2 regions of the Sphingobacterium thermophilum genome follow, and region 2 is predicted to be linked to the other one. Evidence: riboswitches for the same ligand, from Rfam matches in the RefSeq annotation. Region 2 holds a riboswitch; the other holds the start of a gene.
The links. A riboswitch is a leader RNA that binds a small molecule or an ion and turns the genes downstream of it on or off. The one in region 2 is predicted to bind S-adenosylmethionine.
Positions count from the first base shown of each region.

Region 1 (4,215 bases), on a different contig from region 2:
GAGCGACAACCCTTCCATCACACGCGATGTGTCGGGGGAAGGAGTTCAACAAGCGCTGTTGAAAATTCTGGAAGGAACCAACGTAAACGTACCTCCGCAGGGTGGACGTAAACACCCAGACCAGAAGATGATCACCGTAAATACAAACAATATTTTGTTTATATGCGGTGGAGCTTTCGACGGCATCCAAAAGAAAATCGCCAACCGTCTGCGTACACAGACCGTAGGCTATAAAATGAAAGACGAAGAGGAAGATATAGATTTAAATAACCTCTATAAGTATATCACTCCTCAGGATTTGAAAAGCTTCGGCTTAATCCCTGAGTTGATTGGTCGTCTTCCGGTATTGACGCACCTGAACCCGCTAGACAAGAAGGCGCTCTTGAGCATCTTGACAGAACCAAAAAATGCCTTGATTAAGCAGTACACAAAACTGTTTGAATATGAAGGCATAGAGCTGAAGTTTGACAAGGAAGTGTTCGACTTTATTGTAGACAAGGCTTGGGAATTCAAATTGGGGGCTCGTGGCTTGAGAAGCATCTGTGAAGCTATCATGCTGGATGCCATGTTTGAGATTCCATCCACAAAAGATCAGAGTGAGGACAAGACGCTTCATATCACGCTGGAATATGCGAAGCAAAAATTCGCCAAAGCAGATATCAAGAAGCTGAAAGTAGCATAAGCAGCGAAACCCTCACTCCTCCAAAGTGAGGGTTTCGTGTCTTTTGGGGTTAACATTAAAATTTAGTACTATGAAGAAAGAAAAAAAAACAGTAGAAAGTCCTATAACTCCAGGACTTAAAACAAAAGAAGAAATAGTCAACAATTGGCTGCCTAGATATACAGGAAAACCTTTAGAAGAGTTTAGCAATTACATCCTGCTTACCAACTTCACCAAATATGTGAAGTTGTTTTCAGCCATGCACGACGATGCACCCATCTATGGGGAAGACAAAGCCATGCAGGCATGTACCGCAGACGGCATCACCATCATCAACTTCGGTATGGGAAGCCCTATGGCCGCCACCATCATGGACCTCCTATCTGCCGTAAGGCCTAAAGCTGTTCTATTCTTGGGAAAAACCGGTGGACTAAAAAAGAAAATAGGTGTAGGTGAACTAATCCTTCCTATTGCAGCAATACGCGGCGAAGGTACGTCCAACGACTACTTCCCTCCCGAAGTACCGTCCCTACCGGCTTTCGCTCTCCAAAAGGCTATATCCACCACCATCCGTGAATATGGAAGAGACTACTGGACAGGTACGGTGTATACAACCAACCGCCGCGTGTGGGAACACGACAAGTCTTTCAAGAAATATCTGAAATCCATCCGCGCCATGGCTGTGGATATGGAAACCGCTACCATATTTAGCGTAGGGTTTGCCAACAAAATCCCTACAGGAGCCCTGCTATTGGTATCTGATCAGCCCATGGTTCCTGAAGGCGTCAAAACAGCGGATTCCGACATTTCCGTAACCGAAAAATATGTGGAAACACATCTCAAAATAGGTATTGATGCCTTAAAACAGCTTATCAACAATGGATTGACTGTCAAACATCTTAAGTTTTAAGTGCTGCCCTACATACATTAAACATAAAAGAGTGGCCTCTGAAGCCGCTCTTTTTGTTTTACAGAAATTTTTAAATAATTTTAATTTTACAAAAATTCTACTATCTTTGTCGAGTACTTTTGTAGCATATTACTAATCAAAACCTTTCAAGGATTGGTCTTGATTTATAAAGAAGTGGCGAGAGACTGGCTCAGTGACCCACTGGCAACCAGCAGCAAAAGGCTGAAAAGGTGCCAATTCCTGTCTAAAACATGTCGTTTTAGAGCATATAAATGTAAAAGACTATGATATATTCAACGAAGACAACATTAAATTATCCGATTGACAACCTTCCTGTTAAGGAACACCTTTCCGCATTTTTCACCCGTAAACATTCTATTTCGTGCATGCGAATGCGCTAGTCGTCTGCAATATTTTTCCTTACAGATATTGCTATATAAAAGACGACCACCCTTCTGAATACATTATTATTAAGGAGTAAATCATCATATATTTTTATAACCTGAAAAATTGAAAAGAAAATGGCTGAGAATAAAAGCTTAAAATTTGAAACTTTACAAGTACATGCTGGCCAAGAGGCCGACCCAACAACAGGATCAAGAGCTGTTCCAATCTATCAAACTACCTCATATGTTTTCGAGAATGCAGAACATGGTGCTAACCTATTTGCGCTGAAACAGTTCGGAAACATCTATACACGCATCATGAACCCTACCACCGACGTATTCGAAAAAAGAATAGCAGCATTGGAAGGTGGTGTGGCTGCCGTTGCTGTATCTTCCGGACAGGCCGCGCAGTTTATTGCATTAAACAACCTCTTGGAAAGCGGAGATAACTTCGTTGCAGGCGCTAACCTTTATGGAGGTACATACAACCAATTTAAGGTAGCCTTCAAAAGATTAGGTATCGAAGTACGCTTTGCCGAAGATTCAGATGCCGAAAATATCGAAAAGCTTATTGACGAAAAGACTAAAGCTATCTACGTAGAAACTATCGGTAACCCTTCTTACAATATCCCTGACTTCGACAAGATCGCTGCTGTAGCACGTAAATATGACATTCCTTTTATTGTGGATAACACTTTCGGTGCCGGAGGTTATCTTTTCAAACCTTTGGAACACGGCGCTAATGTTGTCGTAGAGTCAGCTACCAAATGGATTGGCGGCCACGGAACAAGTATCGGCGGAGTGATTATCGATGGTGGCAACTACAATTGGGGTAACGGCAAATTCAAACAATTCTCAGAGCCTTCAGAAGGTTATCACGGTTTGGTATTTTCTGAAGTGTTCGGCGAAAACGGTCCTTACGGCAATATACAGTTTGCCATCCGCGCACGCGTAGAAGGATTGCGAGACTTCGGTCCTTCCTTATCTCCATTCAACTCATTCCTATTGCTGCAAGGCTTGGAAACATTATCATTACGTGTGCAACGCCATGTGGACAATGCGCTCGAAATCGCCCAATGGTTGGAAGCTCACCCTCAGGTAGAAAAAGTAAGCTACCCTGGATTGAAGAGCCATCCTCATCACCATAATGCACAGAAATATCTTAAAAATGGATATGGTGCCGTTTTATCTTTCTCCATCAAAGGAGGAGCCGACAAAGCGAACGAATTCATCGATGCGTTACAACTGATAAGCCACTTGGCAAACGTAGGAGATGCCAAAACATTGATCATACATCCTGCTGCGACAACACACCAGCAGCTTACGACAGAAGAACAAGCTAAGGCCGGCGTATTCCCTGGATTGTTACGTCTGTCCGTGGGTATCGAACATATTGACGATATCAAAGCCGACTTAGCACAAGCTTTCGAAAAAATTAAGTAGTCTTCTGACTACTTAATTTTTTAATATCAGAAAATAAGGGAAAAGAGAAACTACAGTTATTTTATTTTATGAGTAAGAAACTTACTATCGGAATGTTCGGGTTTGGAGTTGTGGGACAAGGATTATACGACATTATCAAAACAAAAAACTTAAACTTAGAAATAAAAAAATTTGTCATTAAGAATGCCGACAAAAAGCGTTCATTGCCGGCAGAACTATTCACCACAGACGCCAATGCTATACTCGATGACCCGGAAATCAATACCGTAGTCGAGCTTATCGACGATGCCGAGGCAGCTTTCGAAATCACCAAAAGAGCCCTTTCATCGGGTAAGAATGTGGTTTCTGCCAACAAAAAAATGATTGCTACACATCTCCAAGAACTTACGGAACTACAACAACAATATGGCACCTCACTCTTGTACGAAGGAGCAGTATGTGGCAGTATTCCAATCATCCGCAATTTAGAAGAATACTATGACAATGAGCTGCTGCATTCAGTAAGCGGGATTTTCAACGGCTCCTCCAACTATATCCTTTCCAAAGTATTTAACGAAGGACAAAGCTATGCCGACGCCCTAAAAAAAGCACAGGAGCTAGGCTTCGCCGAAACCAACCCCATCTTAGATGTTGGTGGCTTTGACCCTAAATACAAGTTGACTATCGTTGCCTCGCACGCCTATGGCATCTTTGTCAATCCAGACAGCATCCTCAACCTAGGTATTGACAAATTAGGGGACGCCGATATACAGTTTGCTCGTGAGAAAAACTACAAAATTAAGTTGATTCCTTATGCCAAAGAGATAAGCAACAGC
Region 1 covers NZ_BAABGR010000003.1:22,130-26,344, forward strand. The annotation lists gene clpX (ATP-dependent Clp protease ATP-binding subunit ClpX) at 1-682, shown strand, start outside; gene ABD873_RS00810 (AMP nucleosidase) at 753-1,571, shown strand; SAM riboswitch class I at 1,733-1,846, shown strand; gene ABD873_RS00815 (O-acetylhomoserine aminocarboxypropyltransferase/cysteine synthase family protein) at 2,093-3,400, shown strand; gene ABD873_RS00820 (homoserine dehydrogenase) at 3,469-4,215, shown strand, end outside.
Region 1: another riboswitch for S-adenosylmethionine. It lies ahead of ABD873_RS00815 (O-acetylhomoserine aminocarboxypropyltransferase/cysteine synthase family protein); the one in region 2 lies ahead of metE (5-methyltetrahydropteroyltriglutamate--homocysteine S-methyltransferase).

Region 2 (4,215 bases):
AGATCTCAAGTCACGCTACCCTAACGTCACACCCATAGAAAACTGGTTTTACGAAACCTATTTCAACATACCCCAAAATCGCAAATACATACAGATACGTATCGAACAGGAACCTATCGTCGGCACCATGCTTGCCAACACCTATGTGGTGGTAAGTGCCAGTCGTGCCGTACCCCGCGTACCAGCAAAGGATGACTCCGTACGTTACGTGATATCGGACTTCGACCTTACGGGACTTATCACGTGGTATCGCATTGCAACTCTTCCACCTAAGGAGGATGTGAAAATCACACAAAAAATCAACAAGCTGCTCATGGAGCTGGACAACATCAACCAAGAGCTACTTGCAGAATCCAACGCCACTACCCTCTTTGACACCGTAGCAGTGCTTAGTGGAAAGAAGGCCAACCTCGTAGAAGATGTGGCCATCGGTGTGCAGCTGGCCAATAGACCTCTCGAACACCGGATTAATACCAAACATTTGCGGCAACTTATACAACAGGAACTCTCCTCACGTGAAATACACTCCCCCTTCAACATAGAAGTTAGGGACAACCATCGCCTTATTTATCAAACTTCGGACCCTAGCACCTTAAAACATCCGGAAAAGCTTACACGCTACACCACCGAACTGTTTAAAGGTGACCGCACTAACTCAAAAGGAAGACTGTCCATTTATTTTCCCAACAAACGGAATATCATTGCCAAAAATATCAGCTATCTGCTGTTACCTACTTTAGCTCTTCTAGCCTTGCTCGTCGGTTGTTTTGCCTACACGCTGCGTATTATCTTCCGTCAGAAGAAAATCTCCGAGATGAAGACGGACTTCATCAACAACATGACGCATGAGTTCAAGACACCGGTAGCGACAATCATGATTGCCAGCGAATCCCTGCGCGATCCAGAGATATCGTCTGACGCTAAGCGCGTCAACAAGTTGGCAAATATCATCTACGACGAAAATGTACGCCTAGGCAACCATATCGAACGCGTATTGAATATCGCTAAACTCGAGAAAGAAAACCTTAAAATAGAACGTACTGACGTGCATCTCAACAACGTCATCGATGACGTGTTGGAAAGTATGACCTTACAGCTCAACAAAGCTAAGGGAACACTACACAAAGAGCTTAATGCAACCGATGATTTGGTGATTGGCGACGAATTGCATCTGTCCAACGTAATGTTTAACTTAGTTGACAACGCTATTAAATATAGCCCGAACAACCCTGACATTACGGTTAAGACATACAACACAAACGGCAAGATTGTTGTAGCCGTATCGGACAAGGGAATGGGAATGACAAAAGATCAACAGGAAAAAATCTTTGACCAATTTTACAGAATACCTACGGGAAACGTACATAACGTAAAAGGTTTCGGCTTAGGATTGAGTTATGTTCATGACATCATAAAACGGCTCGACGGCAAGATTACAGTAAAAAGCGAAAAGGATAAAGGCACGACATTCGAAATCAGTATGCCTTTGAAAAAAAGCCTTAAAAATCTAGAATAAAGAAGAAAGTTATGCAAAAGATATTATTAGCAGAAGATGATCCTAACCTAGGAGAATTGCTGAAAGATTACTTAGAACTAAAAGGAAAGTTTGAGGTTGTCCTCGTCGAAGACGGCGATCAAGCCTTGGAAGCTTTCCGTAAGGAGGAGTTCGATTTATGCATCTTTGATGTGATGATGCCCAAAAAAGATGGATTCACGCTAGGCAAAGAAATCCGCAAGGTAAATGAAAACATTCCAATTATTTTCGCTACGGCAAAAAGTATGATGGAAGATAAGACCGAAGCATTTGAACTTGGTGGTGACGATTATATCACCAAGCCTTTCCGTGTGGAAGAACTGCTACTTCGCATCAACGCCTTGCTGAAAAGAGCTTCTAAAGACAAAGAGGAAGAGCTGGCCGACAAATTCGAAATTGGAGACTACTTCTTCGATTATACCAGCCAGGTTATCACTTACAAAGGCCAGCAACAAAAGTTGTCTACCAAAGAAGCTGAGCTCCTTCGTTTATTATGTCTGAAAAAAAACGACGTACTCACACGCGAAGAAGCACTTAAAAAAATATGGCACGATGACAACTACTTCACCGGAAGAAGTATGGACGTTTTCCTCAGCAAGTTACGTAAATACCTGAAACAGGATCCAAACGTCGAAATCGTCAACGTGCACGGAAGAGGATACAAATTATTGGTAAGCTAATTAAAATTTATTTCATAAAATAAAGGCCTGAAACATATGTTTCAGGCCTTTATTTTATAGAATATTAATTTATTAATTTCTCAAATCACGGACACAACGAATATTCATCTTTGGACGATATATATAGTTTATTGATTTTCATAAATTTCAGTAAAACAAAATATTCCTCTTAGGAAAAAAATTTTGAAACTCTTAGAAAAATATCTATTTTAGCCACGCTTATAGAGAAAGGCTGAGGGACTAGACCCGAAGAAGCCTTAGCAACCTGTCTCTTGACAAGGTGCTACATTCTACCCTACTAATGATGGGAAAGATAAGCTGAGTTCACTATTCCGAGTGGCCTTCTCTTAGCAAAGGATTTAAGAAACAATTTAATTTCAACAATTTTATGTTACTAACAAACAATTTAGGCTACCCACGTGTAGGCCCTTTCCGTGAATTGAAAAAGGCTAATGAAGCTTATTGGGCAAAAAAAATCAATGCAGAGGAATTACAACAAGTAGCTAAATCTATACGTGAAAACAATTGGAGAACTCAAAAAGAAGCAGGTATAGATTTAATTCCTTCCAATGATTTCTCTTTCTACGATCAGGTTTTAGACCTATCTCTTACTGTTGGTGCTATTCCGGCGCGTTACAACTCTTTGTTGGATAAGCTGGACAGCAACTATAGCTTGGACCTTTACTTTGCTATAGCCCGCGGTTTCCAAGAAAATGGAATTGACGTTACCGCCTCGGAAATGACCAAATGGTTTGACACCAACTATCACTATATTGTTCCTGAATTTACCAAAGACCAAACATTCAAATTAAGCTCCCAAAAGTTCTTAAACGAATATAACGAAGCTAAAGCCTTAGGCATTGAAACTAAACCTGTAATCATTGGTCCTATCACCTTCTTGTTGTTAGGAAAAGAGAAAGAAGCTGGCTTCGACCGTATCGACCTTATCGACAGATTGTTGCCTGTTTATGAAGAAATTCTTGGTAAATTGGCCGATGCAGGAGCGCAGTATATCCAAATTGACGAACCTTATTTGGCTTTGGATCTTTCGGAAAAAGTTAAAGCTTTATATCCTGAGGTTTTCAAAAAGCTGAACACCGCCGCCAAAGGAGCTAAATTGATTGCTACCACCTACTTCGAAGCACTAAGAGACAATGAGGATATCGCCGTAAACCTTCCTGTCCATGCATTACACGTGGATTTGGTACGCGGTGAAAACCAATTGGATACCTTGTTGCCAAAAGTTCCTTCTACTTTAACGCTGTCATTGGGTATCGTGGAAGGACGTAACATCTGGAAAAACGACTACGAAAAATCGTTAAACAAGATAAAACAAGCTGTCGATACTTTAGGTAAAGATAGAGTATGGGTAGGTACATCTTCTTCCCTGCTACATGTACCATACGACTTGGATAGCGAGAAAAAAGAAGAAACACTACCTGCTGAAGTAAAAAACTGGTTAGCTTTCGCCAAACAAAAGCTAGCAGAAGTGAAAGACTTAGCTGTATTAGCTGAAGGTGAAGTAGACGCTAAAACTGAGGAAAACTTCGAAGCAAACAAAGCTGCTGCAGAAAGCCGTCGCACATCGCCGTTGATTCACAAACCTGAAGTTAAGAACAGAGTTAACAATATTACGGACGACGACGCAAAACGTACTTCACCATTTGCCGTACGTAAAGCTCTTCAACAAGAGAAATTCGGCCTTCCGAAATTCCCTACCACCACTATCGGTTCGTTCCCGCAGACTAAAGATGTACGTAAATGGCGCGCCGACCTTAAAAAAGGGGTAATCACTCAAGAAGAGTACGACAAGGCTATCGCTGAAGAAACCGAAAACGTTATCCGTCTTCAAGAACAATTGGACATCGATGTGTTGGTACACGGAGAGTTCGAGCGTAACGACATGGTGGAATACTTCGGTGAGCAGTTGGCAGGCTACGCCTTCACACAATACGGATGGGTTCAATCTTACGGTTCTCGTTGTGTGAAACCTCCAATTAT
Region 2 covers NZ_BAABGR010000035.1:268,803-273,017, forward strand. The annotation lists gene ABD873_RS11905 (sensor histidine kinase) at 1-1,516, shown strand, start outside; gene ABD873_RS11910 (response regulator transcription factor) at 1,528-2,214, shown strand; SAM riboswitch class I at 2,431-2,534, shown strand; gene metE (5-methyltetrahydropteroyltriglutamate--homocysteine S-methyltransferase) at 2,603-4,215, shown strand, end outside.